Regions from separate parts of the Pseudobutyrivibrio sp. C4 genome, predicted to be linked through region 1. Evidence: predicted binding sites of a transcription regulator. Region 1 holds the regulator's gene; the other holds the start of a gene.
The links. The regulator NrdR, encoded in region 1, represses ribonucleotide reductase genes. The targets are predictions, from matches to a motif close to CACAANATNTTGTG.
Positions count from the first base shown of each region.

Region 2: nrdD (anaerobic ribonucleoside-triphosphate reductase) is a predicted target of NrdR. The motif match lies at 4,031-4,044, and genes of this name have one in related genera.

Region 1 covers NZ_FOHF01000003.1:71,741-78,442, forward strand. The annotation lists gene nifJ (pyruvate:ferredoxin (flavodoxin) oxidoreductase) at 1-1,209, shown strand, start outside; gene nrdR (transcriptional regulator NrdR) at 1,461-1,913, shown strand; gene BMY66_RS06835 (hypothetical protein) at 1,994-2,383, shown strand; gene BMY66_RS06840 (YqeG family HAD IIIA-type phosphatase) at 2,442-2,996, shown strand; gene rpiB (ribose 5-phosphate isomerase B) at 2,999-3,445, shown strand; partial or broken gene tig (trigger factor) at 3,537-4,859, shown strand; gene clpP (ATP-dependent Clp endopeptidase proteolytic subunit ClpP) at 5,110-5,694, shown strand; gene clpX (ATP-dependent Clp protease ATP-binding subunit ClpX) at 5,741-6,702, shown strand, end outside.
Region 2 covers NZ_FOHF01000001.1:450,119-456,820, reverse strand. The annotation lists gene plsY (glycerol-3-phosphate 1-O-acyltransferase PlsY) at 1-237, shown strand, start outside; gene BMY66_RS02175 (NAD(P)H-dependent glycerol-3-phosphate dehydrogenase) at 237-1,259, shown strand; gene BMY66_RS02170 (DUF2207 domain-containing protein) at 1,252-2,973, shown strand; gene BMY66_RS02165 (radical SAM/SPASM domain-containing protein) at 2,967-3,956, shown strand; gene nrdD (anaerobic ribonucleoside-triphosphate reductase) at 4,127-6,250, shown strand; gene nrdG (anaerobic ribonucleoside-triphosphate reductase activating protein) at 6,265-6,702, shown strand, end outside.

The DNA of each region.
Region 1 (6,702 bases):
GCAGACGAGCAGCCAGTATTCAACTACTTAGTAGCTAATGTTGGACGTAAGGAAGCAGCAGGTTCTGACCTTACAGTTAAGGGTTCTCAGTTCAACCAGCCACTCCTTGAGTTCTCAGGATCATGTGCAGGTTGTGCAGAGACTTCATACGCAAGACTTATTACACAGCTCTTTGGTGAGCATATGTATATTTCAAACGCTACAGGATGTTCTTCAATTTGGGGTGGTCCTGCAGCTACATCACCATTCACAGTAAACAAGGATTCTAAGAAGGGTCCAGCATGGTGTAACTCACTCTTCGAGGACAACGCACAGCACGGTTTAGGTATGGAAGTTGGACAGAAGTACCTCCGCGAGCGCGCTATCGAGTCTGCTAAGAAGGCAGCTGAGGCTGGTTCTGCAGAGCTTAAGGCAGCATTTGCTAAGTTCGAAGAGACAATCAACAGCACACGTGAGAACGGTGCAGCAACAGACGTACTCGTAGCTGAGCTCGAGAAGAACGGTTCTGAGGACGCTAAGGCAGCACTTGCTCTTAAGGATTACCTCGCTAAGAAGTCTGTATGGATCTTCGGTGGTGACGGTTGGGCATACGATATCGGATTCGGCGGTCTTGATCACGTACTTGCTTCTGGTGAGAACGTTAACGTTATGGTATTCGATACAGAGATGTACTCTAATACAGGTGGACAGGCTTCTAAGGCTTCTAACATCGGTGAAGTTTGCCAGTTCGCTGCATCAGGTAAGGAGATGTCTAAGAAGTCTCTTTCTGAGATCGCTATGTCATACGGCTATGTATATGTAGCACAGATCGCTCTTGGTGCTAACATGGCTCAGGCTGTTAAGGTTCTTGCTGAGGCAGAAGCTTACAACGGACCTTCACTTATCATCGGATACGCTCCATGTGAGCTTCACGGTGTTAAGGGTGGTATGAACCACTGCCAGGATGAGATGAAGAAGGCTGTAGAGGCTGGTTACTGGAACCTCTTCTCATTCAACCCAGACCTTAAGAAGGAAGGAAAGAATCCATTCACTCTTACTTCTAAGGAAGGTGACTACAGCAAGTATCAGGACTTCCTTGCAAACGAGACACGTTACTCTCGTCTTACAAAGGCATTCCCAGAGCGTGCTGAGAAGCTCTTCGCACTCAACGAGGAGACAGCTAAGGAGCGTTACGCTCACCTTAAGAAGTTAGTAGATCTTTACTCATAAGATTTAACTTTTTACCCCGCACAGAAATGTGCGGGGTTTTTTGTTGCGTATTTGTATCGTCTTTGATAAAATATACCTATATATTGTGGTATGTAATAAAATCATATATCAAATCTTGCTATTTATAGGAGACAGTAGCAGACAATCTCTTAGGTTTCTAAAGCGAAGCATTCTTCGCTGAGCGTAGAAACACTAAGGATTGTAAGCGTAACTGTCGGACTATGGATTAGTATATTTTTAGGGAGGGTTTTATGAAGTGTCCTTTTTGTGGTAGTAATGATACTAGCGTAATTGACTCAAGACCTGCAGATGACAACACATCAATCAGACGTAGACGTTCATGTCCAGAGTGTGGCAAGCGTTTTACAACATACGAAAAGGTAGAAACAATTCCTTTGATTGTTATCAAAAAGGATAACAATCGTGAGCCATACGACAGAACCAAGATCGAAAAAGGCGTACTTATTGCATGCCGTAAGCGTCCTGTTGCTGCAGCTCAGATTTCAAAAGTAGTAGACGAAATCGAAACAGAAATCTTTTCATTAGAAGAAAAAGAAATTCCTAGCACAAAAATAGGAGAGATTGTTATGGAGCATCTTGAGACAGTTGATCCTGTTGCTTATGTGCGTTTCGCATCAGTTTACCGTGAGTTTAAGGATGTTGATACATTCATGGATGAGTTAAAGAGGGTTTTAGATAAATAAACTCATTTAGTAGAAGGGGTTAAGTATTTGCTTATCTGGACGATATAAGATACGTAAGCAAATATGGAGAGTTATTTTTAATGAACATTTCAGGAATTCGCCCATCAATTGGGTTTTATGATCAAAATTCCATAAGAATAAGGCCTGAACTTAGTTCAATGTCTGTTGAAGAAACTGTTACAGACATTCCTGAGGAGTCTTCATCAGCTTCAGTTACTGAAGAGGACATTGCAGCCGCTAGAAGCAATCAGACATTTGGTTCTTACGACTTTGCTACTCAGTACAAGCCAGGCACTGTATATGATATGAAGGGATCCGATAGCGATATCAAATCACTTGATGTTGAAAAAGCAGTTAGTGATATGGAAAAGGATTCAGCAATTCATCGTTATCAGTATTTCGTAGCTAATAAAGCTACATCAACTACAGAGACTACACCAGTCAGAGGAACGGAAAATTTCTCATTATAATAGCATTTTATGAGCACATCAATTGATGTGCTCTTTTTATTGTGCTAAAATCGAGCCTATGAGTAAAAGAAATTTATATCCAAAAGACTATATTAAAAGCACATACGATATCGACTTTGCTAAATTATACGAAGAAGGATATCGTGGAGTTATTTTTGATGTGGACAATACACTTGTACCACACAACGCACCAGCGGATGATAGAGCAAAAGCATTATTTAGAGAACTTCATGAAATAGGCTTTCAGGCGTTGCTTCTATCTAATAACAAAGAACCTAGAGTAAAGACCTTTAAAGAGGCAGTAGAATACTGTACTTACATTTATAAGGCAGGCAAGCCAGGCACAGCTGGCTATAAAAAGGCTATGGAGCAGATGGGGACAGATGTTACTAACACAATCTTTGTGGGAGATCAGATTCTCACAGATGTGTGGGGCGCTAATCGTGCAGGCATTCGTTCAGTAATGGTTCAGCCAGTTAAAAAATGGCACGAAGAAATCCAGATTATCTTTAAAAGATTTTTGGAAGCCATCATTCTTCTTGGTTATAAGATTTATAAATTATATGGAACAGACATAAATAAAGTACCTACTAAAAGTTCAAAAGGAGAATAAAAATGAAAATCGTAATTGCAAATGATCATGCAGCTGTAGATTTAAAAAAAGAGGTAAAGGAATATATTGAAAGCCTTGGACATGAGGTTATTAATATAGGAACAGATTCAAACGAAAGCTGTCATTATCCAGAGTACGGTGCAAAGGCCGCTCGCATGGTTGCTTCAGGAGAGGTTGATTTGGGCGTTCTTATTTGCGGTACAGGTGTTGGTATTTCACTTGCAGCCAACAAAATCAAAGGCATTCGTTGCGGCGTTTGTTCAGAGACTACAACAGCTCGTCTCATCCGTCAGCACAACAATGCAAACATGATTGCTTTTGGCGCTAGAATCGTTGGAAGCGAGCTTGCAAAGGATATTGTAAAGAGCTTCTTAGAGGCAGAATTCGAAGGCGGCGGAAGACATCAGACAAGAATTGATATGATAACAGCTATTGAAAATGAGGCTTAAGTCTGATATAATTTGTCAGTCTGCGTAGTATAACGTACATAAAAGACTTTATAGTCTACCTATATATATGTTAGAGGAGGAATATTAATAAATGAACGTACAGGTAGAAAATCTTGAAAAGAACATGGCAAAGCTCACTATCACAGTTGATGCAGCTGAGTTAGAAAAGGCTATTACAAAGGCATATAATAAGCAGAAAAACAGCATCTCTGTTCCTGGTTTCCGTAAGGGAAAGGTACCACAGAACATGGTTGAAAAGATGTATGGTGCAGAGATTTTCTATGAGGACGCTGCTAATATTATTATGCAGGATACATATCCACAGGCTTATGACGAGTCAAAGCTTGATATCGTATCTCAGCCAAAGATTGATATTACTCAGCTCGAAAAGGGCAAGGACTTCATCTACACAGCAGAAGTTGCTGTTAAGCCAGAAGTTAAGCTTGGTAAGTACAAGGGTGTATCTGTAACAAAGATCGATTCAAAGGTTACAGCTACAGAAGTTAACAACACAATTAAGGCAGAGCTTGAGAGAGCTGCTCGTACAGTTACAAAGACAGGCAAGGCTGCTAAGGGTGACACAGCTGTTATCGATTTCGAAGGCTTCATCGATGGTGTTGCATTCGAAGGTGGTAAGGGCGAGAACTATGACCTTGAGCTTGGTTCAGGTTCATTCATCCCTGGTTTCGAAGATCAGCTTATCGGCCACAAGGCTGGTGAGGATGTAGACGTTGAGGTTACATTCCCTGAGAACTATCAGGCAGAGGATCTTGCAGGTAAGCCAGCAGTATTTAAGTGCCACATCCACGAAGTAAAGGGTAAGGATATCCCTAAGCTTGATGACGAGTATGTAGCAGATACTACAGAGTTCGAAACAGTAGAAGAGTACAAGGCTTCTGTTAAGGAACGTCTTGAGAACAATAAGAAGGCAGAAGGCCGTCGTGCACAGGAAGACGAAGCTATCGCAAAGATTGTTGAGGATTCAGAGATGGAAATCCCTGATGCAATGCTTGACTATCAGGTAGAAAACATGATTAACGACTTCGCTAACAACATGGCACAGCAGGGTCTTTCACTTCAGCAGTACATGCAGTTCACAGGTATGACAATGGATTCATTCCGTGAGCAGGTTCGCCCAGATGCACTTTCACGTACACAGTCTTCACTTGTACTTGAGGCAATTGCAAAGGCAGAAAACATCGAAGTAGCTGATGCTGATGTTGATGCTAAGCTTGAGGAAATGTCTAAGCAGTACGGCATGGAGCTTGATCAGATCAAGAACCTTGTTGGCGAGTCTGAGAAGGAGTCTATGAAGAAGGATATTGCTATCGAGAAGGCAATCGAGCTTATCATGGACAACGTTAAGGAATCTGCTAGAAAGAAGGCTACAAAGAAGGCTGATGATGCTGAGGCAGATGCAGCTGAGGAGAAGCCAGCAAAGAAGACAACAGCTAAGAAGACTACTACAAAGAAGACAACAAAGAAGGCTGATGACGCAGAATAATTAGTGTCTGACATCTTATAAAAGTATTAAAATTTTGTAAAATCAAAGACATTAGATTTAAAAACATATATAATATCCTTGTGTTGAAAAACATCTAGGAAGTTAATACACTAGCCTGAGCATACGCTCGGGCTAGGTTTATATTCGAAGGAGGACAAAAATGGCTACAATTCCTTATGTCATTGAACAGAATTCTCGTGGAGAGCGTTCTTATGATATTTATTCACGTCTTTTAAAGGATCGTATCGTATTTTTAGGTGAGGAGGTCAACGAAACTACAGCATCTCTTACAGTTGCTCAGCTTCTTTTCCTTGAGTCAGAGGATCCTAGCAAGGATATTCATCTTTACATCAATAGCCCAGGCGGTAGCGTTACAGCTGGTATGGCTATTTACGACACAATGCAGTACATCAAGTGTGATGTATCTACAATCTGCATCGGTATGGCAGCTTCTATGGGCGCATTCCTTCTTGCAGGTGGACAGAAGGGCAAGCGTTTTGCACTTCCAAATTCAGAGGTTATGATTCACCAGCCACTTGGCGGAGCTAAAGGACAGGCTACTGAAATCGAAATCGCTGCAAAGAACATCTTAAAGACTAGAGAAAAGCTCAACCGTATGCTTGCTGAAAACACAGGAAAGCCATACGAGCAGGTTTGTGCTGATACAGAGCGTGATCATTGGCTTGATGCACAGGAAGCACTTGATTATGGTCTTATTGATGAGATTATTACAAAGAAGAACTAATTCACCGATATATAGTTAGTAGGGGTAGTTAGAGTTTAAAGAGGTAATTATGGCAAGAAACGATGATAGAGTTCGTTGTTCTTTCTGCGGAAAGACACAAAATCAGGTTCGCAAGCTTATTGCAGGACCAAATGGTGCATTTATCTGTGACGAGTGCGTAGATATCTGCCAGGAAATTATCGTAGAAGAGTTAGACGACTTCGGTCCAGCTCCTGAGACTGATTCAATCGAAATCAATCTTCAGAAGCCAGAGGACATGAAGGCTTTTCTTGATCAGTATGTTATTGGTCAGGACGAGGCAAAGAAGGTTCTTTCTGTAGCGGTATACAATCATTACAAGCGCATCATGGCTAATCCAGATGACATCGATGTTGAGCTTCAGAAGAGTAACGTTCTTATGCTTGGACCTACAGGTTCAGGAAAGACTCTTTTGGCGCAGACATTAGCACGTGTACTTGGTGTTCCATTTGCGATTGCAGATGCAACAACACTTACAGAGGCTGGATATGTTGGTGAGGATGTTGAAAACATTCTTTTAAAGCTTATTCAGGCTGCTGATTTTGATGTTAAGAAGGCAGAAATCGGTATCGTTTATATCGATGAGATTGATAAGATTACAAAGAAATCAGAAAATGTTTCAATCACACGTGATGTTTCTGGTGAAGGTGTTCAGCAGGCACTTCTTAAGATTATCGAGGGTACTGTTGCAAATGTTCCTCCTCAGGGTGGACGTAAGCATCCTCAGCAGGAGACAATTGCTATCGATACAAAGAACATCCTCTTCATCTGCGGTGGTGCATTTGAAGGCTTAGATAAAATTATTTCTCAGCGTACAGATGTTAGCCAGATTGGTTTTGGCGCAGATGTTAAGGATAAAAACAATCAGAAGGTAGACGAGCTTCTTCAGCAGGCTCTTCCACAGGATTTCATTAAGTTTGGTCTTATTCCTGAGTTCATCGGACGTGTGCCAATCAATGTATCCTTAAATGAGCTTACAGAGGACGATAT
Region 2 (6,702 bases), on a different contig from region 1:
ACTCGCTATGTATCACTTGGTTCTATCATTGGTGAGCTTTCATTTGCAATCGAGATGCTTATCGGTGCCAAGATGGGACTTTTAGATGGCAAATTTGAAGGAGCACAGCTTAAGGAAGCACTTGTTATTTGCTGCCTTGTTTCTGCACTTTCAATTGCACTTCACCATGCAAATATTGGACGTCTAATCAATGGAAAAGAGAACAAATTCTCATTCCATCCAGAAACGAGGGCATAATGGCAAGAATTAGTGTTTTAGGTGCAGGAAGCTGGGGTATAGCCCTTGCTGTAATGCTTGACAAAAATGGTCATGAAGTAGAGGTTTGGTCACATCGTCAGTCACAGGTTGATCAGATGAACGACACTCATACCAGTGACAAAATAAAGGGAGTTAAGCTTCCAGAATCTATGAAGTTTACTGCAGATATTGAGTCTGCAGCAAAGTTCGCTGATGTTATTTTGATGGCTGTCCCATCAAAAGCAACAAGAGAGACAGCTGAAAAGATTAAATCCTTTGTTAATCCAAATCAGATTTTCATTACTGTTACAAAGGGTATTGAGGAAGATACTCTTTTCACACAGACAGAAATTCTGGAGGATGTGCTAGGAAAAGATAAACGTATATGCGTATTATCTGGCCCAAGCCATGCTGAGGAGGTTGTTGTATTCAAGCCTACACTTGTAGTTGCTGGTTCAACAGACCGTCAGACAGCGCTTTTTGTTCAGAATCTTTTCATGAACAAATATTTCAGAGTATATTCATCACCAGATGTTAAGGGTATAGAGGTTGGTGCTGCGTTGAAAAACGTTATCGCACTTGCTGCTGGTATGTCAGATGGCCTTGGTTTTGGCGACAATGCAAAGGCTGCTCTTATTACTCGTGGTATCAAGGAAATCTCTGCTCTTGCAGTTGCAATGGGTGGCCAGGCCGAGACATTATCAGGTCTTACAGGTGTCGGTGATTTGATTGTTACATGCTCATCTATTCATTCTAGAAACAGAATGGCTGGTTACTATATTGGCCAGGGTATGAGCAAGGATGAGGCTATGGAAAAGGTTGCCATGGTTGTAGAAGGCGTATATTCTGCAAAGGCGGCAAAGAAGCTTGCAGAGAAATACAATATCGAAATGCCTATCGTAGATATCGTAAATGCGGTTCTTTTCGATGGACTTGCTGCAAAGGATGCAGTATATGAGCTGATGACTCGTTCTAAGAAGGATGAAACATCAGATTTAGAGTGGGAGTGTTGTGGTGTTTAAAAGATGCAAGGAATGGTTACACTTCTTCGGTGTAACCTTTTTTATTTTAGGGATAATTTGCCTGATTCTCTGTGGAATCCAGATAGTGGGATTTATTATAAATAGCTCATCATCCAAGGCTTCCAAGGCAGATGGTTTTACAATTGAAGCTTATGAAGTGAATCTTGATGTGGATGAAAATAATAAAATTCACGTTACTGAAGATATTACTGTAAATTTCTATGAAGATGGGCATCATGGTATTTTTCGTTTTATTCCAGAATGGCTCAAGTATACCTCAAAAGACAAGAAAACTATGTCAAGAAAGGGTGAAATTACTAACCTGGAGTGCGAAAACGAAGAATATACAGTTGATACCATTCATGGAAAGAAGCGAATCAAAATAGGAAGTGCTTATTATACTTTAGATGAAGGTGATTATGACTACGTAATATCCTACGATTATGATATGGGGGGCGATGTTTACAAGGGCTTTGATGAGTTGATTTTTCATGCTTTTGGCGATTATTGGGGCACTGAAATCAATGGAGCTAAGGTTAATATCACTTTGCCTAAGGATATTGATTCATCCAGCAAAGTGTCATTCTTTGCGGACAAAAAGCGTAAGAAAGATATTTCTTCCCAGGTAGATTACACAGTTGATGGTAATACCATTACAGCAGTGGTTTCTAAGGATTATCATCTAAATGGAGCACTCACTGTTGATGTTGAATTGCCGGAGGGGTACTTCACAGATTCTACAGTTAATTATAAGAGCCTTGCCTTTAGACTATGTCTGATTTGCCTGGCCAGTGTTTTAATTAGCTTTTTCTTCTGGAATAAAAACAAAGATAGCGATTTGGTTGATGGCGAATATGTTTCTGGGACAGCTCCTGGTGGCCTTGAAGCTGTTGAAATGGGTTATATCTACCAGGGAAGTGGACAGCTTCTTCTGGTAACTGTAATTATTCAGCTTGCTGCCAAAGGGTACGTACGTATTAAGAACCCTAGTAGTAAAACAAAATTAAAGATTCATAAAGTAAATACAAGTATTGGTAATATGACTGAAGCAGAGAAGCTTGTATATGAAGGGCTTTTCCAAAATGGTTCTGAGGTGAACCCAGCAGAGGATAAAAGTGTTCGTAAGCTAAATGGTAAGCTTTGCAAAATGTTAGAAGCGAAGTTTGATTCTCAAATTTACAATATTACATCTTACGTAGAGTTTTTTATATCTAGCTTTCTGTTTTTTGCTTCCTGTGTAGCTTGGGGATTTGCCTATATTAAGTCGGAGGATATGGATCCGACTCTTAGATGGTTCTTTTTGCCTGCATTCCTTGCAATTATAGCTATAGGATTTTTTGCAGCTAATACGCCTAAAAAGAGTGCCTATGGCGAAGAGTTGCAAGCTAGAGTTGAAGCATATAAGGATTATCTTTCTGGAATAAAAAAGACAGATTTAGAGGCAAAGATTAAGGAAGACCCTGATTATTTTGATGAGATTCTTCCATACGCTTTTATTCTGGGTATATCCAAAAAGCTCGTACAGAAATATGATTACACTGCAGATGCAACAAACAGATATCGAAAGTATACAGATAATATAACAAGCTCTGTGTATTATACAGATACATATACAAGCAGCAGTTCTAGCTCTGGTTCTAGCTCAGGATGTGGCGGCGGATGCTCATCTTGTGGTGGTGGATGTTCTTCTTGCGGCGGAGGCGGCTCATGGTAAGAGAATTTGTATTGCAATGGCATATCAGTGAAAGCTGCAATCTTAAATGCTTACATTGTTATCAAGAAGGTCATGTACCCGTTTCACTTAATAGTGAGCAGCTTTTGGGTATTTTAAATCAATACAGACAGCTTCTTAAGGAGCAGAAAATCAAAGGACATATTAATATAACAGGAGGGGAACCACTGTGTTCTCCTCATTTTTTTGAGCTCTTAGAAGAATTTAAGAAGGATAGTGATTTATATAGTTTCTCGATTCTTACAAATGGCACTCTTATCACGGATGAGATAGCAAAAAGGATTGCCAGTTATGGCCCAGAATATGTTCAGGTGAGCCTGGAAGGCAGCAAGAAAACTAACGACTACATAAGAGGCAAGGGTGTTTATTCTAAAGTGGCAAAGGCTGTAAAGCTGCTGAAAAAGTACAATGTTTATGTTTCTTTATCTTTTACTGCAACGGCGCTCAATTATAAAGAGTTGCCAAACGTTGTTAAGTTTGCAAAAAGATATGGAGTGGACACTGTATGGTCGGATAGATATATTCCATTGAATTCTCCAGAGGTTAACCTTTGCATGAATAAAGAGCAAACGAAAGAGTACCTTGATATGATCACAAGGGCGAGCTTTGCACTAAGAAGACAGGGGTGTAAAACAGAAGTGGCGCTATATCGTGCTCTGCAATTTTTAAAGACTAATAATCTGCCTTATTCCTGCACAGCAGGAGATACCTTGCTGACTGTCATGGAAAATGGCGATTTAGTTCCTTGTAGACGTATGCCGATAGTGGTTGGGAATCTGCTAGAGGATAACATGTTGGATTTATATCATAATTCTAGGGTGCTACAGGAGCTTAGAGACGACACTACTCCTGATGAATGTATGGATTGTGACTATTGTTCATTCTGTAAGGGTGGATTGAAATGTCTTACTTATGCCACCTATGGTGATTTAAATCATAAAGATGTAGGGTGTTATTATGACTAAATTGTGAAACTTTATTTTGTGGTACAGAAGTCTATTGACTACTAGATAATGTGGTGGTAGTATAATTCTATCAACACAATATCTAGTAGTTTTTGTTTTAAATCAACTAGATATTGACTGAATATTATATACAATACGATTCATTCTTATATAAAACCCGGAGGCGGAACATGAAAAGATATGTAGTTAAAAAGGATGGCTCACTTGAACCATTTGATGTGCAAAAAGTTGTAGAAGCTGTTGGAAAATCTGCTACACGCGTACTTGTAAAATTTACTCCTGAGCAGGAAAAGTTTATCTGTCAATTCGTTGAAGAAAGAGTGGAGGAACTTGGCCTTGAGAAAATTGAAATTGCGCAAATGCATAACATTGTTGAGGGTGCTTTGGAACGTGTTAACCCTATGGTTGCAAAATCTTACCGCGATTACCGCAATTACAAGCAGGATTTTGTCCAGATGTTGGATGATGTTTATAAGAAGTCTCAAAACATCATGTACATTGGTGACAAGGAAAATTCAAATACTGATTCTGCGCTTGTATCCACAAAACGTTCTTTAATTTTCAATGAGCTTAATAGGGAGCTTTACAAGAAATTTTTCCTTACTACTGAGGAAGTTCAGGCTATTCGTGATGGCTATATCTACATCCACGATATGAACGCCAGAAGAGACACAATGAACTGTTGTCTTTTCGATGTAAAGTCAGTTCTTGAGGGCGGCTTTGAAATGGGTAACATTTTCTACAACGAGCCTAAGAGTTTGGATGTAGCATTTGATGTAATCGGTGACATCGTTCTTTCTGCTGCAAGCCAGCAGTACGGTGGTTTCACTATTCCTCAGGCTGATCAGATTCTTGAGAAATATGCTCAGAAATCATTCGATAAATACATGGAAAAATACATCGCTCTTGGTATTGGTGAGGAAAAGGCTCACGAAGTATCAATGGCAGAAGTACAAAGAGAAATGGAACAGGGCTTCCAGGGATGGGAGTACAAGTTCAACACAGTTGCTTCCAGCCGTGGTGACTATCCATTTATCACTGTTACAATTGGTCTTGGTACATCAGTATTTGCAAAGATGGCATCAAAGGCATGCTTAAAGGTTCGTTCAATCGGCCAGGGAAAGCCAGGCTTCAAAAAGCCAGTTCTTTTCCCTAAGATTGTATTCCTTTATGATGAAAATCTTCACGGCCCTGGTAAGGAGCTTGAGGATGTTTTTGAAGCAGGTATCGATTGTTCACGTAAGACAATGTATCCAGATTGGCTTTCTCTTACGGGTGAGGGCTACATTGCCAGCATGTACAAGAAATATGGCAAGGTAATTTCACCTATGGGATGCCGTGCATTCCTTTCACCTTGGTATGAAAGGGGCGGCATGAAGCCTGCAGATGAAAATGATGAGCCAGTATTTATTGGTCGTTTCAATATTGGTGCAGTATCACTTCACCTTCCTATGATTCTTGCTAAGTCACGTCAGGAATCAAAGGATTTCTACGAAGTGCTTGATTACTATCTTGAAATGATTAGAAAGCTTCACATTCGTACATATGCATATCTTGGAGAAATGCGCGCTAGCACAAATCCACTTGCTTATTGCGAGGGCGGCTTCTACGGTGGACACCTTGGTTTCCACGATAAAATTAAGCCACTTCTTAAGGCTGCAACTGCTTCATTCGGTATTACCGCATTTAATGAGCTTCAGGAGCTTTACAATGGCAAATCTCTTGTAGAAGACGGAGAGTTCGCTATCGAGGTTCTTAAGCATATCAATGAAAAAGTAAATCAGTTCAAGGAGGAGGATGGCAATCTTTATGCTATCTACGGCACACCAGCTGAGAACCTCTGCGGACTTCAGGTAAAGCAGTTTAGAAACAAATATGGAATCATTGAGAATGTATCTGACAGAGAGTACGTTTCAAACTCATTCCACTGTCATGTTACAGAAGACATTACACCAATTGAAAAGCAGGATTTGGAAGGCAGATTCTGGGAGCTTTCAAACGGTGGAAAGATTCAGTACGTTCGTTACCCAATCAATTACAACCGCGACGCTGTAAAGACACTTGTTCGTCGCGCTATGGCAAAGGGCTTCTACGAAGGAGTTAACCTTTCCCTTTCATACTGTGATGATTGTGGTCACGAAGAATTAGAGATGGATGTTTGCCCAGTTTGCGGCAGCAAGAATCTTACAAAAATCGACCGTATGAATGGATACTTGTCATATTCACGTGTAAAGGGAGATACACGTTTGAATGAGGCAAAGATGGCAGAGATTGCCGATCGTAAATCAATGTAGAGGACTTGAAGAATATGAATTACCATAACATTACAAAGGATGACATGCTCAATGGTGACGGCCTTCGCACTGTACTTTGGGTAGCTGGCTGTGATCATCATTGTAAGGAGTGTCAGAACCCGGTTACTTGGGATCCTGATGGAGGACTTAAATTTGATCAGGCTGCAAAGGATGAATTATACGAGGTCTTATCTCGCGACTATATATCAGGCATAACATTTAGTGGCGGAGATCCACTTTATCCTGGCAATCGTCAGGAAGTGACGGCCCTTGCCCGGGAGATTAGGGAGAGATTTCCCGGGAAGACCGTCTGGCTTTACACGGGCTTCACTTATGAAGAAATTAAATCTCTGGAAATTATGGAATATTTGGATGTTCTGGTTGACGGAGAATTTGAAATTGATAAGATAGATTTGCAGGCAAAATGGAGGGGAAGTATCAATCAGCGTGTT